DNA from 4 places in the Streptomyces sp. NBC_00247 genome. Region 1 is predicted to be linked to each of the others. Evidence: riboswitches for the same ligand, from Rfam matches in the RefSeq annotation. Region 1 holds a riboswitch; each other region holds the start of a gene.
The links. A riboswitch is a leader RNA that binds a small molecule or an ion and turns the genes downstream of it on or off. The one in region 1 is predicted to bind cyclic di-AMP.
Positions count from the first base shown of each region.

Region 2: another riboswitch for cyclic di-AMP. It lies ahead of OHT52_RS01095 (LysM peptidoglycan-binding domain-containing M23 family metallopeptidase); the one in region 1 lies ahead of OHT52_RS05290 (M23 family metallopeptidase).
Region 3: another riboswitch for cyclic di-AMP. It lies ahead of OHT52_RS10560 (transglycosylase family protein); the one in region 1 lies ahead of OHT52_RS05290 (M23 family metallopeptidase).
Region 4: another riboswitch for cyclic di-AMP. It lies ahead of OHT52_RS15820 (M23 family metallopeptidase); the one in region 1 lies ahead of OHT52_RS05290 (M23 family metallopeptidase).

Region 1 covers NZ_CP108093.1:1,336,611-1,340,840, forward strand. The annotation lists gene OHT52_RS05285 (GntR family transcriptional regulator) at 166-861, opposite strand; gene OHT52_RS05290 (M23 family metallopeptidase) at 1,119-1,883, opposite strand; cyclic di-AMP (ydaO/yuaA leader) riboswitch at 1,897-2,064, opposite strand; gene OHT52_RS05295 (M16 family metallopeptidase) at 2,278-3,660, opposite strand; gene OHT52_RS05300 (M16 family metallopeptidase) at 3,687-4,230, opposite strand, start outside.
Region 2 covers NZ_CP108093.1:314,657-318,886, reverse strand. The annotation lists gene OHT52_RS01105 (hypothetical protein) at 87-296, shown strand; gene OHT52_RS01100 (tyrosine-protein phosphatase) at 511-1,320, opposite strand; cyclic di-AMP (ydaO/yuaA leader) riboswitch at 1,749-1,905, shown strand; gene OHT52_RS01095 (LysM peptidoglycan-binding domain-containing M23 family metallopeptidase) at 1,909-2,802, shown strand; gene OHT52_RS01090 (SGNH/GDSL hydrolase family protein) at 2,984-3,808, shown strand; gene OHT52_RS01085 (STM4011 family radical SAM protein) at 3,818-4,230, opposite strand, start outside.
Region 3 covers NZ_CP108093.1:2,543,840-2,548,069, reverse strand. The annotation lists gene OHT52_RS10570 (cytochrome P450 family protein) at 1-797, shown strand, start outside; gene OHT52_RS10565 (transglycosylase family protein) at 904-1,965, shown strand; cyclic di-AMP (ydaO/yuaA leader) riboswitch at 2,256-2,435, shown strand; gene OHT52_RS10560 (transglycosylase family protein) at 2,439-3,158, shown strand; gene eno (phosphopyruvate hydratase) at 3,509-4,230, shown strand, end outside.
Region 4 covers NZ_CP108093.1:3,713,467-3,717,696, forward strand. The annotation lists gene OHT52_RS15815 (PP2C family protein-serine/threonine phosphatase) at 343-1,500, shown strand; cyclic di-AMP (ydaO/yuaA leader) riboswitch at 1,817-1,969, shown strand; gene OHT52_RS15820 (M23 family metallopeptidase) at 1,981-3,036, shown strand; gene OHT52_RS15825 (aldo/keto reductase) at 3,374-4,230, shown strand, end outside.

The DNA.
Region 1 (4,230 bases):
ACCCCATGACGGAATTCTTCGCTCGGCCGGGCCGCGCCGTCCTTCACGGACGGCGCGGCTCAGCCGTTTTCGGCTCGGCCTTTTCTCGCGGCAGCCGTGACGGTAATTCCGGCAGCACGGAGAATGCTCCCGCCAATTCGCTTCTCTTTGTATACGGCGAGTTTGTTAATGACGGGCACCCGAGGTGTTTACGGGATGTTGCGAAGTGCTCACCCGGGACTGTTTCACCGCTCGGACCGGGCGGCGCGGCCGGTGTGCGGCCAGCGAACGCTCCGCGTGCTGCGTGGCCAGCCCCCTGGCGCGCTCCGCGTCGCCCCGGGCCACCGCGTCCACGAGGGCTCCGTGTTCGGCCCACGACTCGACGGGGCGGACCGGCTGCTCGACGGCGTACATCCAGGTGATCTTGTGCCGGAGCTGGGTCAGCAGCGCGATGAGACCGGGGCTGCCCGACGCCTGGGCGAGCGTCTCGTGGAACCAGCCGCCCAGCGAGCGCAGGTCCTCCCCCTCGCCCCGGCGGGCCCGCTCCTGTCCCAGCTTGACCAGTCCGCGCAGGACCTTGAGGTGAGCCTCGGTGCGGCGCTGCGCGGCCCGTGCCGCACCCAGCGGCTCCAGCAGGAGCTTCACCTCCAGGAGGTCGGCCGCCTCCTGCTCGGTCGGTTCGGCGACACAGGCGCCCGCATGCCTGCGGGTGACCACGAACCCCTCGGACTCCAGGGTCCGCAGGGCTTCGCGCACCGGGACGCGCGAGACGCCGTAGCGCCGCGCCAGAAGCTCCTCGGTGAGGCGGCTGCCGCGCTCGTAGACGCCCGAGACGATGTCTTCACGGATTGCCGTGCATACCGAGTGCGCGGGAATGCGCATGTCCGAACCTCCGCCTTAATCCCCGCGAAACGCGGCCGATCGAAGCCTGCACCGTGACTCTATTGCAATCTGAGTGAATTTCCGATGGCGTACCGGAATTCGCACATATCTTTTGCCTGCGGAGCCGGCGGGCCGGAGGGTTTCGGGTGATATGCCGAAGCCCCGGCACGGGTCCGGGGCTTCGGGGTGATCAGGGGGCGATCAGGGCCGGTCAGCGCCGGTGGGGGCGAGCGCGAAGGCAGGACCGGGAGCGCGGGTCAGACCGTGAGGCCGTGGGCCCGCAGATACGCCACGGGGTCCATGTCGGAGCCGTACTCCGGTCCGGTGCGCGCCTCGAAGTGCAGGTGCGGGCCGGTCGCGTTGCCGGTGGCGCCGGAGAGGCCGATCCGCTCGCCCGACGAGACGCTCTGGCCGACCGAGACACCGATCGAGGAGAGGTGGCCGTACTGGGTGTACGTGCCGTCCGTCATCCGCAGCACGACGTTGTTGCCGTACGCGCCGCCCCAGCCGGCTTCGACGACCGTGCCCGCGCCCACGGCGTGGACGGGGGTACCCGTGGCGGCGTGGAAGTCGACGCCGGAGTGGCTGCCGGAGGACCAGAGGGAGCCGCTCGACCTGTAACCGGTGCTGATGTACGACCCCGCGACGGGCAGGTGGAAGGAGTTCAGCCGCTTGCGTTCGGCGGCACGCGCGGCGCGCGCCTTCGCCTCACGGGCTTCCCTGACCCGTACGGCGGCCTCGGCCTTGGCCTTCGCTTCGGCCTTCGCCCTGGCCTCGGCGACGCGGTGCTGGGCCTCCGCCTGGTCGGCTATCCGGTCCGCGATGGAGTCGCCGAGCGCCACGGCCCCGATGAGGCCGGTCGTACGGGGCGACGGGACGGACGGATCGGCGGCGAGGGCCGGGGAGGCCGTCGAAGCGACGACGCCGGTGGCCGCGAGTGCCGCGACACCGGCGAACCGGGCGGTGGTGCGCGTCAGACGGCCCGGGGCACGATGCGTCCCGGTGGCACGGGTGAACGCCATGGAGGAGCGGATCCTTTCCTTCCTTCTCGCCTACCGGGTTAGCTGACGGGTTCGGAGCAGGAAGGTCTCCTACGGGCGTTCACGCCTCTCACGAGACGGGCGCGCCCGATTCACCCCAGGGACTTCACGGGTCCCCGGCTCCCCAGGCTCGCGCCTGACGGGGACTCGGCGATGGCTGTCCGGCACCGCGAGTGCGGTACACAGTCGGCGGACAGCCGGATCGACGCTAGGCCGCGGCGCTTTCGATCACCAAACGGACAGGGCGTTTTGTAGCGCATCCCACAGGGCAGACAGCCACGCTTCCGGCAAAGAGGACAAACGACGCGACCCCGACGAGATCTCTCCCGCCGGGGTCGCGCTGCCGGGCGTACCCGGTCGTGCGGGTGACGGCCGGTCAGCCGTTCACGACCGTCACCTCACCGATGCCCAGCGCGCGGACGGGCTCGGCGATCTGCGCCGCGTCGCCCACCAGGATCGTCACCAGCCGGTCCACCGGGAAGGCGTTGACCACCGCGGCGGTCGCCTCGACCGTGCCGGTCTCGGCGAGCCGGGCGTACAGGTGGGCCTGGAAGTCGTCGGGCAGCTGCTGCTCGACCTGGTCGGCGAGGGTCGCCGCGACCGAGGCCGCCGTCTCGAACTTCAGCGGGGCGACCCCCACGAGGTTCTGCACGGCGGTCTCGCGCTCGGCGTCCGTCAGCCCGTCCGCCGCGAGGGTCCGCAGGACCTTCCAGAGGTCGTCGAGCGCGGGTCCCGTGGACTCGGTGTCCACCGAACCGCTGATGGCCAGCATCGCCGCACCGGCCGGTCCGGAGTCCGGACCGCCGGCGGTGGAGCGGAGCACCTGGGCGAACGCGCGTACGCCGTAGGTGTAGCCCTTCTCCTCGCGCAGCACCCGGTCGAGCCGCGAGGTGAGCGTGCCGCCGAGGCAGTACGCCCCGAGGACCTGGGCGGGCCAGACGCTGTCGTGCCGGTCCGCGCCGATGCGGCCGATGAGCAGCTGCGTCTGTACGGCTCCCGGACGGTTGACGACGACCACGCGGCCGGTGTCGTCCGCGGTGATCGGCGCCACCGGACGGGGGCTGCCGCCGTTGCCCGACCAGTCGCCCAGGGTCTCGGCGAGCAGTGCGTCCAGGTCGATGCCGGTGAGGTCGCCGACGACGACCGCGACCGCCGTGGCGGGGCGGACGTGGGCGTCGTAGAAGGCGCGGACGGCGGCGGCGTCGATCCGCCGCACGGTGTCCTCGGTGCCCAGACGCGGGCGCGACATCCGGGCGGTGGCCGGGAACAGCTCCTTGTAGAGCTGCTTGGCCGCGCGGCGCGCGGGGTTGGCCTGCTCGTGCGGGATCTCGTCCAGGCGGTTTCCCACCAGGCGCTCGATCTCGCTGTCGGCGAAGGCGGGGGCCCGCAGCGCCTCGGCGACCAGGCCGAGCGCCTTGGCCAGGCGGGAGACGGGCACCTCCAGCGAGACCCGGACGCCCGGGTGGTCGGCGTGCGCGTCGAGCGTGGCGCCGCAGCGCTCCAGCTCGGCGGCGAACTCCTCGGCGCTGCGCTTGTCGGTTCCCTCGGAGAGGGCACGCGCCATGATGGTGGCGACGCCGTCCAGGCCCTCGGGTTCGGCGTCGAGCGGTGCTTCGAGGTGGATCTCGACCGCGACGACCTGCTGGCCGGGGCGGTGGCTGCGGAGCACCGTCAGCCCGTTGGGCAGGGTGCCGCGTTCGGGTGCCGGGAAGGCCCAGGGGCGTGCGGTTCCCGGGGTGGGCTGCGGGTGGAAGTCCATGGCTACTCCAGTCACGGCGGCGTCGCTCACTTGCCGGCCTCCTCGTCGGCGTCGGTGTCCGCGCCGTCCTCGGCAGCGGTCCCGTCGTCCGGCTCGGCCGGTTCGACCGGCTCGTAGACCAGCACGGCACGGTTGTCGGGGCGCAGCGTGGCGGCGGCGACCTTCCGCACCTCGTCGGCGGTGATGTCGAGAACGCGTCCGACGGCCGTCAGCGCGAGCTGCGGGTCACCGAACAGCACCGCGAAGCGGCAGAGTTCGTCGGCGCGGCCGGAGACCGTACCGAGTCGGTCGAGCCACTCGCGTTCCAACTGGGCCTGCGCGCGTTCCATTTCCTCGGGCGTCGGGCCCTCGGTGGCGAACCGCTCCAGCTCCTCGTCGACCGCGGTCTCGATGCTCTCGACCTCCACGCCTCCGGACGTCTTGACGTCCAGCCAGCCCAGCGAGGGCGCTCCGGCCAGCCGCAGCAGCCCGAAGCCGGCAGCCACCGCCGTACGGTCGCGGCGCACCAGGCGGTTGTGCAGCCGGGACGACTCGCCGCCGCCGAGGACGGTCAGGGCCAGGTCGGCGGCG
Region 2 (4,230 bases), 1.0 Mb from region 1:
GTTCTCACCGATACCGCTGTACCGACGTTCCCCGAGGCCGAGGAAGTCCTCCGGACCGCGGCCACCGGCGCCCGTGGAGTGACCGCATGACGACCGTCCTGCGGCATCCACGGCCCGGATGCACCTGGGACTGGTGGGCGGTCGACGCCGTCGGTTTCCTCGTGTGGTTCAGCCACGGGCCGGCCCCCGGACACCTGCCGGCGCACCTGGACCGGGTCGACGCGGCAACCGCGTGGGTGGAGGAGAACCGCCCGGTACGGTTCGCCCGCGACTCACCACTGCACGCGTTCGACTGAACCGGAGAACTGCCGACCTACACCCGGCACGCTGTCCCGGACTCTCCGATGCGGCCGGCCGACGCGCCTGCGGTCGTTGCCGGGGTCGCGGTCCTGGTCGAACCGGAACGGGCGGTCGGGGACATCTGGACGATCCACCTCGACGAGGGACGGGTCCGGGCGGCCCGACCGGGATCGCCCGGCCGACCGGGCCGCCGCGGCCTGATCGCGCTGCCTACCCCTCGTCCAGCAGCCGCTCGCGCAGCCGCTCCCGGGTTTCCGCGGAGAGTCCCAGCCCCTCGGCGAAGTAGCGCTCCGTGGTGCCCCAGGTCTCCTCGATCGTGGCGAAGGCCGCGTCCAGGTAGTCGATGTGCGCTCCGAAGAGCGGGTTGAGCAGGCTCATCACCTCGGTGGAGACCAGCGGGTCCGCACGGTCGCCGCGCCTCAGCCGGTACCGGCGGTGGGCGTCGTTGGACTTGAGGTAGTCCGCCGCGATGGCCTCGCGCTCGACACCGACCGCGAGCAGGGTCACCGCCATCGTCAGGCCCGCCCGGTCCTTGCCCGCGGCGCAGTGCATCAGCGCCGGCACGCTGTCCTCCGCCAGGGCGTGCAGCACCCGGCTGTGTTCGGCCGTGCGGTCGGTGATGATCGAGCGGTACGAGGCGAGCATCCGCTCCGTGCCCTTGCCGTCGGCGAGCAGTGAGCGCAGCTGCGCGATGTCGCCCTCGCGCACCAGCCGCCAGAACCCGGCCCCGTCGGCGGGGTCCGAGAGCGGGATGAGGACGCTGCGCACGCCCGGCAGCTCCACGTCGAAGCCGTCGAGCTTCTGGTCGGCGGAGTTGCGGAAGTCGAAGACGGTGTGCAGCCCGAGCCGACCGAGGAAGACGGCGTCCTCGGCGGTGGCGGCGGCGAGGTGACCGCTGCGGAAGAGCCTCCCGTGCCGCACCCGTCGTCCGTCGGTGGTGGGCAACCCGCCCACGTCCCGGAAGTTACGGACCCCGCTCAGCTCGGGTTCGGCCGGCGAGAACTGCGGCACCTGCGTCACAGCGGCTCCTCGGTGCGTCTGGGCGCCGGCGCTGCTCGCCGACGTCGGCTCGTCGCGACCCTACGACATCGCTCCCCGGCGCCGGAGTAGCGGCGGTCGGTTGCCGGCGGCTGAAGATCCGGCATCCGTGATCTGCGCGACATGTCCGCATTGTGTTGATTTTGCGCAACATCACCCGTTTATAGGGGGGATGGTGGGTGATCTCGTGAGCGGGATCATATCCGTGACCGTGTGTGGCCGAAAGGCCGGGCGACGGCCCGTCCGTCGCGCGGAATGCCAAGATCCGTAATCCACGGAGGGTGACCGGAAAAGCGGACCGATTTCGGATCCGGGATTCCGTTCCGCTTGCGACGGCTTGTTCCGTCCGACCTGGCTCGATTACGTTCACCATCACTCCGGACGGACCGCCTAATCCTGCCGCCGCCCGGAATTCGCACTCACTGATGCGTGGCAGGAGCGGGGGACCCAGGTAAGCCGCCGACCGGAGTTGTTCCGGACGGCTCGGGGTGAAGTCGTGTTCAGCGCGACCGGGCATCTCCAGCCCGAACCCGACAGCTCACCTCGTAGGCGCCGGAGAGGAATTTCCCCATGCCCATCCCGGGTAAGCACCGTCGTAAGAAGTCCGGCCCGATCGCTCGCGGCATCCTCGCCGTCGGAGCCGGTGGCGCCGTCGTCGCCCTGCCGCTCCTCGGAGCCACGGGTGCCCACGCCGCCGAGCAGTCGGCCCCCGCCGCCCAGTCGGCCCCGGCCGCCCAGCAGTCCGCCAAGACCTACAAGGTCGTCTCGGGCGACTACCTGGCGAAGATCGCCGCCCAGCACAAGATCAAGGGTGGCTGGGAGAAGCTCTACCAGGACAACCGCGAGGTCGTCGGCGGCAACCCGAGCCTGATCCTCCCGGGCATGAAGCTGACCCTCGGCGCCCAGGCGTCCAGCTCGGCCTCCACCGCGTCCTCCGCCAAGGCCGAGGCTCCGAAGGCCGAGACGAAGACGGCCGCCAAGACCGGGACGAAGGCTGCCCCGGCGACCGCGACGGAGTCCGCCGCGACCACCACCAAGGCCGCCGACAGCAACAGCACCGGCTGGACCACCCCGGTGGCCAACGCGACCGTCACCACCCAGTACCACGCCTCCGGCTCCATGTGGTCCAGCGGTTACCACACCGGCTCCGACTTCAGCGCCGCCACCGGCACCGTCGTCCGCGCCGTCGGCCCCGGCACCGTCGTCTCCGCCGGCTACGACGGCGCCTACGGCAACGAGGTCATCATCAAGCACGCCGACGGCATGTACTCCCAGTACGCGCACCAGTCGCAGCTGATGGTCTCGGTCGGCCAGACCGTCACCGGCGGCCAGCAGATCGGTCTCTCGGGTGCCACCGGCAACGTCACCGGCCCGCACCTCCACTTCGAGATCCGCACCACCCCGAGCTACGGCTCGGACGTGGACCCGATCGCCTACCTGCGGTCCCACGGCGTCTCCATCTGAGACACCTCCTCTTGACGTATCGTCACGATCCGTCAGGGCTTCGAGGGGCGGTGCGCGTAAGCGCGCCGCCCCTCTACTTATTCCGGCTTTACCAAAACCTGACCGGGTGGTCTATCTCACCCCACGTCAACCCCTTCTTACGGTCGCGTAGGTCACATGGAAAGGGGCAAGATATGTGGTCGTGGCAGACGATTCGAGAATCCAGAAGACAGACATCATCGGGTCGTACGCGGCGATCGGCGACAGTTTCACCGAGGGAGTCGGGGACCCCGGACCGGACGGATCCTATGTCGGCTGGGCGGACCGTTTCGCGGTTCTTCTCGCTGATCAGCTTCCCGCCCCCGACGAGACGGCCGGTGCCGATTCCGTGCACGGGCTATTCCGGTACGCCAATCTCGCGGTACGCGGACGACTGCTCGACCAGATAGTCGAGGAGCAGGTTCCCCGCGCCAAGGAGCTCGCACCGGACCTGGTGAGCTTCTGCGCCGGCGGCAACGACATCATCCGGCCCGGCACCGACCCGGACGACCTGGCCGAGCGCTTCGAACGCGCGGTCGCCGACCTCACCAACGCGGTCGGCACCGTCATGGTGACCACCGGATTCGACACCCGCGGGGTCCCGGTGCTCCGCCACATGCGCGGCAAGATCGCCACCTACAACGTCCACCTGCGGGCCATCGCGGACCGCTACCACTGTCCGGTGCTGGACCTCTGGTCCTTGCGATCGATCCAGGACCGCCGGGCCTGGGACAACGACCGGCTGCACCTCTCACCCGAGGGGCACACCCGGGTGGCGCTGCGGGCCGCACAGGTCCTCAGCCTGGAGACACCGGCCGACCCCGACCAGCCGTGGCCCCCGCAGGCCCAGCGGAACACCTTCGAGATGCGGCGCGACAACATCCAGTGGGCGCGCGAGTACCTCGTCCCGTGGATCGGCCGCCGGCTGCGCGGCGAGTCCTCCGGCGACGAGGTCGCCGCGAAGCGCCCGGACCTGCTGCCGCTCTGAGTGGGGGCGCTACACCAGGGGAAGCCGGAGACGTGACGGGCCCGCCGCGGCGGGCCCGACCGGCGCAGCCGGAATCCGCTCCAGGACACCCCCGGCGAACACGTCGTACAACGGCAGCGACTCCAGGTGCACGTACCCGATGTGGCAGTCGCAGACCGGCAGAGGGCAGGCCCTCGGGCCGAGCGCCCGGCGGTAGCTCCCGTCGTAGAGACTGCCCAGCTCCTCCTTGACGAAATGGCACCGGCGCACGGTGCCGTCGCCGTCCACCGAGATCACCGACTCCCCGGTCCGGCACGGCAGCCCCGCCGAGCGGAGCGGATGCCGGCTGTACGGGAACAGCGGGTCGAGCGCCGTCCAGCGCTCCGCCTCCGCGTCCGTGTACGTACGCCCCTCGGCGGCGTTCACCCACAGGTACACCCGCT
Region 3 (4,230 bases), 1.2 Mb from region 1:
GGGTGCCCGAGGAGGACCAGGACGACTTCCGGGACTGGGCGGGCATGATGATCCGCCACGGCGGCGGACCACGTGGCGGAGTGGCGCGCTCGGTGAAGCGGATGCGCGCCTACCTCGCCGAACTCATCCACCGCAAGCGGGAGAACCCGGGCGACGACCTGATCTCCGAACTCATCCGCACCAGCGACCACGGCGAGCACCTCACGGAGAACGAGGCCGCCGCGATGGCCTTCATCCTGCTCTTCGCGGGCTTCGAGACGACCGTCAACCTCATCGGCAACGGCACCCACTCCCTGCTCCGCCACCCCGAGGAGCGCGCCCGCCTCCAGGCGTCGCTGGCGGCGGGGGAGGAGGAGCTGCTCGCCACCGGCGTCGAGGAGCTGCTCCGCTTCGACGGCCCGGTGGAGCTGGCCACCTGGCGGTACGCCACCGAACCGCTGACCCTCGGCGGCGAGGAGATCGCGGCAGGCGATCCCGTGCTCGTGGTCCTCGCGGCGGCCGACCGCGACCCCGCGCGCTTCGAGGACCCCGACACGCTCGACCTCGCCCGGCGTGACAATCAGCACCTCGGCTACGGCCACGGCATCCACTACTGCGTGGGTGCGCCGCTCGCCCGGCTGGAGGGACGGACCGCCCTCGCGACCCTGTTGAGGCGCCTCCCTGACCTGCGTCTTGCGGGAGAAACAGCCGATTTGCGGTGGCGTGGAGGGCTCATCATGCGTGGACTGCGCACCCTTCCGGTGGAGTTCACGCCCAGGCCGGCGCTCGACCAAGGTGACGTTCCGTCAACACTGTGATGTTCACGTGATCTGCGAGGCATCGACTTGTGACACACGTTCGAGTCCCGCTAGGTTCACGGTTCGACGCATCAGTTCACCCGTCAGTCACACGGAAGGCACTCCCATGGGCTCCGCGAACGGCAGACACCGCCGCCCTCGCCAGGCACCCGCCATCGTCGTCGCAGCCGGCGTGACAGGCTCCGCCCTCGCGATTCCGCTCCTCGCCGCAGGCAGTGCCGGCGCGGCGGACGCGAACACCTGGGACAAGGTCGCCGAATGCGAGAGCGGCGGCACCTGGAGCGCGGACTTCGGCAACGGCTACTACGGCGGACTGCAGTTCTCCCAGGAGACCTGGTCCGCCTACGGCGGTACGGAGTACGCGCAGCGCGCGGATCTCGCCAGCCGCACCCAGCAGATAGCCGTGGCGGAGAAGGTGCTCGACGCCAAGGGCCCGCAGGCGTGGCCCGGGTGCGCGGTGATCTCCGGGCTGGCGCCCGCGGGCGCCCTCATCGGCGTCGACCCCGGCTCCACGGACGCGGGAGCCTCGGCCGGCACGATCCCGGACGCGGACGGCGCACCCGTCTCCACCGGCACCGCGGAGTCGACGGGCTCCTCCGGCTCGACCGGCGCCCCGGACTCCGGCGGCACCTCCGGGAGCAGCGCCACGCCGAGCCCCGACGCCTCCGCGACCCCCTCGCCCTCCGGCTCGGCCACCCCGGACGCCACCACGCCCGGCAAGAGCGGTGCGAAGAGCGGTACCAAGGGCGGCGCGACGGACGCGGCGACCGGTGACACCGCGACGAGCGGCAAGCACCGCGGGACGCCCGACCCGGACGAGGCGGCCGCCGACGCCTCGCGCGACACCGGCCGGCACGCCTCGCGCGGGGACGGCGACGCGCGCGACGACACGACCCTCGCGACGGACGGGACGTACACGGTCCGGTCCGGCGACAACCTCTGGGCGATCGCCGACGCGCAGAACCTCTCCGACGGCTGGACCGAGCTCTACCAGGCCAACGAGAGCGTGATCGGCTCCGACCCGGACCTGATCCTGCCCGGCCAGGAGCTCGACCTGACGTCGGCGGAGGCCCCCGCGGCGACCGGCACCGCCCCGGCCGCGTCGGACGCCACCTCCGACACGCCGGAGACCGTTCCCGACACGGCCGAGACCGCTCCCGCCAACTGATCCAATTCGGGAAAACACCCCAAAAAGAGGGGCAGTTAAGGGGCCTATGTCCACTTTTGCGAAAGTGAGACATGGGTCTCTTCGCTGTTTCGGCGTGTCGCGGTCACCGGCGTTCGCAGATGTCCGCTTTGACCTGCGGAAACGGTTATTCAACCGTGGCTAGTAAGGTCTGATTGTCTGATATGTCCATCATTGAATGTGGGGGTTCCCTCTGTTTACGGTCAGAACCGCTCGCACCGCGGGCCCCGTCGACCGTCACGCCGAATCCTGCCGTCGGTCGAAGGGAACAGACGCGTAAAGCGCCGTAGGCAGGAGCGGGGGACCCAGGTAAGCCGCCGGTATCGGACGGCCCGTCGGAACGACGGGCGGCCGGAGCCGGCTAGGGGTTAAGCCACACGCAAGGACGTGTGGCCGGGCACTCATTGGCCCGAACCCGACAGCTCACCTCGTAGGCGTCGGTGAGGAGACGTTCCATGCTGCTGTCCAGCAACGGTAAGCACCGCCGCTCGTCCAAGGCCGTCCGTGTGGCCACGCTCGCCGGCGTCGCCGGTGCCGCCATCGCCCTCCCGCTGATGGGCGCCACCAACGCTTCCGCCGCCTCCGTCGCCACCTGGGACGCCGTCGCCCAGTGCGAGTCCGGTGGCAACTGGTCCATCAACACCGGCAACGGCTACTACGGCGGCCTGCAGTTCTCGCAGTCCAGCTGGGCCGCCGCCGGCGGTACGAAGTACGCCCCCCGCGCCGACCTGGCGACCAAGGAGCAGCAGATCGCCACCGCCGAGGTGCTGCTCGACCTGCAGGGCCCGGGTGCCTGGTCCTGCGCCGGTGCCGGCAACCTCACCAACGACGGTGTGGACCCGGGCGTCGACACGGGCTCCTCCGCGAGCACCGGCTCGACCGCGACCGACGACAGCGCCACCACGGCGACGCCGGACCGCGCCACCGACTCGCAGACCGCCTCCCGCGGCGAGGACCGCCCCGCCGCCGCGAAGTCCGAGACCGTCACCACGCCGACCGGCGACAAGGTGGAGAAGGGCGACGGCGAGTACAAGGTCGTCACCGGCGACACCCTCAGCACCATCGCCGAGAAGCAGGGCGTCAAGGGCGGCTGGCAGAAGCTGTTCGAGTTGAACCACGACATCGTCGACGACGCCGACCTCATCTTCCCGGGTCAGCAGCTCCACCTGAAGTAATCACGAACCACTCCTCCCCGGAACGGGGGTGTCCGGCGGCACCCCTTTCCCACTCCCTGGCCCGGCGCGCACTCCCCCCGCGCGCCGGGCCAGGGCCTTTTCCGGCGCCGGTGCGGATGCGGGACCGCGAGCGGCGTACAGGTGAGGAGGGGAAGGAGAGGTTCGCTTCCCCCGCCGTACCGCGGACCGCCGGCCCCCGTACCGCCGGACGTTATGTTCCGTACGGAAACAATGTGTAGGCTCGTCGTGTCACTGGACGGACGGTCGGCTGGCCGATGTCCTGTGTCCGGTTAGGCTCTAGTCGCCAGGCTCAAGAGCCCCGCACAGTCAGCGTCACATCCCAGAAGGAGATGCTCGTGCCGTCCATCGACGTCGTCGTAGCCCGGGAAATCCTCGACTCGCGGGGTAACCCCACCGTCGAGGTCGAAGTTGGTCTCGACGACGGCAGCACGGGCCGTGCTGCCGTTCCGTCCGGCGCCTCCACCGGCGCGTTCGAGGCCGTCGAGCTTCGCGACGGCGACCCCAAGCGTTACCTCGGCAAGGGCGTGGAGAAGGCCGTCCTCGCCGTCATCGAGCAGATCGGCCCGGAGCTCGTCGGCTACGACGCCACCGAGCAGCGTCTGATCGACCAGGCGATGTGCGACCTCGACGCCACGGAGAACAAGGGCTCGCTCGGCGCCAACGCCATCCTCGGCGTCTCGCTCGCCGTGGCCCACGCCGCCTCCGAGGCCGCCGACCTCCCGCTCTTCCGCTACCTCGGCGGCCCGAACGCGCACCTGCTGCCCGTTCCGATGATGAACATCCTGAACGGTGGGTCGCACGCCGACTCCAACGTCGACATCCAGGAGTTCATGATCGCCCCGATCGGCGCGGAGTCCTTCTCCGAGGCCCTTCGCTGGGGTGCCGAGACCTACCACACGCTGAAGAAGGTCCTGAAGACCAAGGGCCTCTCCACCGGTCTCGGCGACGAGGGCGGCTTCGCCCCGAACCTCGAGTCCAACCGCGCCGCCCTCGACCTCATCGTCGAGGCCATCAAGGAGGCCGGCTTCGTCCCCGGCCGCGACATCGCGCT
Region 4 (4,230 bases), 2.4 Mb from region 1:
GGCATGAACTGGTCCATCCAGGGACCTCGCACACCCGCACGGTCGCGGCCACCAGGTCGAACGCGTTGACGGGAGTCCGGGCGTCCGGGGAGTCCGGGCGTCCGGAGCGGTTGCGCCGCCGTTTCCGTGCGCGGCGCACGGGCACTCGCCGAACGGTGTGGAACCCCGTTCCGCCGGACCGGTGCACCCGCCGTACGCCGACGGTGGGGGGCGCTCGACGGGGAGCCGTGCGCTCCCCCCAATGGACGACGAGGAGTCGCCGCACGGCGCGGTTCGGGCCGGCCCGGGCGGGGCGCGGTAGGTTCCGCAGCCGTGGCGGGACAGGGCAGGAGAAGCACAGAGGTGGCGAAACGGCTGTACGGGGGCGGTTGGGCGTCCGGGGGTGTCAGTGCCCGGCGATTCGTGCGGATTCTGCCTGCCCTGCTCGTCCTCGGCGGGCTGGTCTTCGACATCGCGTCACCGCCCCGCTTCACGGCGGTACCCCTGTTCGTCGCCGCGCCTCTGATCGCCGCGCCGTTCGCCTCCCGGGCCGGCACCGTCCGGATCGGTGCCGCCTCGCTGTCGGCCGTCATCGCGATGCGGGTGTACGTGGGCACCATCGGCGAGATCGTTCCGATCATCGAGACGCTCACCGTGGCCACCACGGCCGTGCTGGCGCTCGTCATCAACGGGGTGGTGCGGCGCGGAAGCGAGCAGCTGGCCTCCGCCCGGATCATCGCGGAGACCGCCATGCGCGCGGTGCTGCCCGTTCCGGCCGACCGGGTGGGCGGGCTCCATGTCGCCGCGCGGTACGAGGCGGCGCAGGCGGACGAGTACGTCGGCGGCGACCTGTTCGCCGTCGCGGACACTCCGCACGGAGTGCGTCTCGTCCTGGGCGACGTGCGCGGCAAGGGGCTCGACGCGGTCGAGGCGGTGGCGGTGATCATCGGCGCGTTCCGGGAGGCCGCCGAGCAGGAGGAGACGCTGGAGGGGGTGGCGGACCGGCTGGAGCGTGCGCTGGTCAGGGACGCGGCGCGGCGCGGGGGCCTGGACCCGGTGGAGGGGTTCGTCACCGCGGTGCTCGCCGAGATCCCCCAGGGCTCCGCCACGCTGCGGATCGTCAACCGGGGCCACCCCGAACCGTTGCTGTTGCACGCCGGGGGAGCGCTGGACGTGCTGCGGCCCGGTACGCCCGCGCTGCCGCTCGGCATGGCGCTGGGAGCCTGGCCGGACCAGGCTGACGAGTGGGACTTCCCGCCGGGCGCGACCCTGTTGACCTACACGGACGGGCTCTCCGAGGCGCGCGACTCGGCGGGCGTGTTCTACGACCCGGCGGAGCGGCTGCGCGGCAGGATCTTCCCCGGTCCCGACGAGCTGCTCTCGGCGCTCACCGACGACGTCCGGCTGCACACCGGTGGCCACTCGACGGACGACTTGGCGCTGCTCGCGGTGGCCCGGCCCGCGGAGGACCAGCCGGAGCGCCGGACCACCGTGCCGATCGTGGGCCGCGGCGGCGGCTGACGCGGTTCCGGGCGGCCGGCGTCACTTCTCGGAATCACGCCCGGGTGGCGCTCCCGCGGTCGGCTCCGCGGACCGTCGCCCCGGGTGCGGCGACGGTCCGTAGCGGGGCGGTGCCGCTCGATAACATATGACACACCGTCAGATGAATGCGGTCGTACGGGTCGTCCGCAAGTCGCCCCTATTGGCGGGGGAATGCCCAGGTAAATCCCGGCCCGAAGCGGGAATGATCAAGGGGAACGGCTTGGAATCGGAGCCGTATGTCTATTAACGTTCGATAACGCAGCGCGGTCGTCCCAGCCGTCGTCAGAGACGGCGCCGTGCGCGAGCGCCGAATTCCGCAAGGGAACCGGGGAACCACTTCTTGGGGTGAATCGGACACCTGTGTCTCGACAGAGACACCAGGCGCCCGTAGGAGACCTTCCTGCTCCGAACCCGTCAGCTAACCCGGTAGGCGAGAAGGAAGGAAAGGAGTGCGCCCACGTGGCGTCCAACCAGCCTGCCCCCGAAGCCCCGTCACCCTTCGCCACCCGTGAGGGTTTCGGCTCCCCCGGGGACGCCGACAGGGCCTGGGAGGAATGGAACCCCACCGAGGATTCCCTCCGCCCCGTACGCGGCCGGCACCGCGTCGCCAAGCAGCGTGGTCTCGCGCGTAGTTCCACCGTCCTCGGGGTCGGCGTCATCGCGGCCGTCGGTGCGGGCGGCATGGCCACCGCGCAGAGCAAGCCGCCGGTCTCCATTTCTCTTCCCGATTCGCTCGCGGACAACCTTCCGGACGCCAAGTCCCTTCCCGGGCTGGGTGCTCTGATCACCGCGGTCCAGTCCGACGACACTCCCGTGCCGGTGGCAGCCGCCGCGCCGTTCACCACGGCCGGGCTCACCACGGCGGAGACCGAGCAGGGCGCCACCGACGCGGGCGAGGCGCTGCGCGCCCGCATCCTCCAGCAGGCCGAGCAGCAGCAGTCCGCCGCCGACGCGGACGCGAAGGCGGCGGAGGAGGAGGCGGCGGCGGCCAAGGCCGCCACCGAGGCCAAGAAGCAGCAGGACGCGGCCACGGCGAAGGCCGCGGCGGAGAAGAAGGCGGCGGAGGAGGCCGCGGCGAAGAAGGCCGAGGCCGAGAGGCTCGCCAAGCTCGCCGCCAGCTACTCGCTCCCCACCTCCGCGTACACGATCACCTCCACCTTCGGCGAGGCCGGCACGATGTGGGCCTCCGGGCAGCACACCGGTCTCGACTTCGCCGCGCCGACCGGTACCCCGGTCAAGGCCGTGCACGGGGGAACGGTCAAGTCGGCGGGCTGGTCGGGCTCGTACGGGTACCGCACGGTCCTGCAGCTCGACGACGGTACGGAGATCTGGTACTGCCACCAGTCCTCCATGGACGTCGTCGTCGGCCAGCAGGTCGGCACGGGCGACACCATCGGCCGCGTGGGAGCCACCGGCAACGTCACCGGCCCGCACCTCCACCTCGAAGTCCACACCGCGGACGGCACCGGCATCGACCCGATGGCCTGGCTGACCGGCAAGGGCCTCACCGTCTGACGCCTCCGGGCCCACCCGGGCACGCCGCGTGGGCCCGGGTGGCCGCGTATCCCCCGCCGGACACGCCCTCGGGCGCCCCCTGCCCCGGCAGCCCTGACGCTTCCCCCCGACGTCAGGGCTGCCGGCTTCCCCTTCGCCCTGCCGAATCCCGGCCGAATCCCTGCCGAACCCCGGCCGGAATCCCTGCCGAATCCCGGCCGGAACCGTCGCGCGGCAGTCGCCGCGGCAGCCACCGTCGGGATCACGGCCGGATCCGCCGCCGGAATCGCGGCCCGTGGGTGGCGGCTGGAGCTCCGGAAGCGGAATACGGTCTCCCGTCCGCTCCGTTGAACTCCTCATGACTTCTTCTCTCCGCACACTCGGCACGTCCGGCATCAAGGTCTTCCCCCTCGCCCTCGGCGGCAACGTCTTCGGCTGGACCGCCGACGAGGCCCAGTCCTTCGCGGTGCTCGACGCCTACACCGCGGCCGGCGGCAACTTCGTCGACACCGCCGACGCGTACTCGGCCTGGGTCCCGGGCAACCGGGGCGGCGAATCGGAGGCGCTCATCGGCAAGTGGCTCAAGGCCCGAGGCAACCGCGCGGACGTCGTCGTCGCCACCAAGGTCGGTGCCCACCCCGAGTACCGGGGGCTCGCCACCGGCAACGTCAGGAGCGCGGTGGAGGAGTCCCTGCGGCGCCTCGACACCGACTACATCGACCTCTACTACACGCACTACGACGACGAGAGCGTCCCGGTGGAGGAGATCGTCACCACCCTCGACCAGCTGGTCAAGGAGGGCAAGGTCCGCGAGATCGGCGCCTCCAACATCAGCCCCGAGCGCCTGCGCGCCTCGCTCGAATTCTCCGAGCGCGAAGGGCTCGCCCGGTACGTCGCGCTCCAGCCGCACTACAACCTGGTCTCCCGCGACACGTACGAGGGCCCCGCCCAGGACCTCGCCGCCGAGACCGGCCTCGGCGCGGTCCCGTACTACGCGCTGGCAGCCGGCTTCCTCACCGGCAAGTACCGGCCGGGTACGCGGGTGGAGAGCGCCCGCGCCGCGAGCGCCGGAGCGCACCTGGAGTCGGAGCGGGGGCAGAAGGTGCTGAGCGCGCTGGACGCCGTCGCCGAGGCGCACGGGGCGGAGATCGCCACCGTCGCGCTGGCCTGGCTGGCGTCGCGCCCCACGGTGGTTGCGCCGATCGCCTCGGCCCG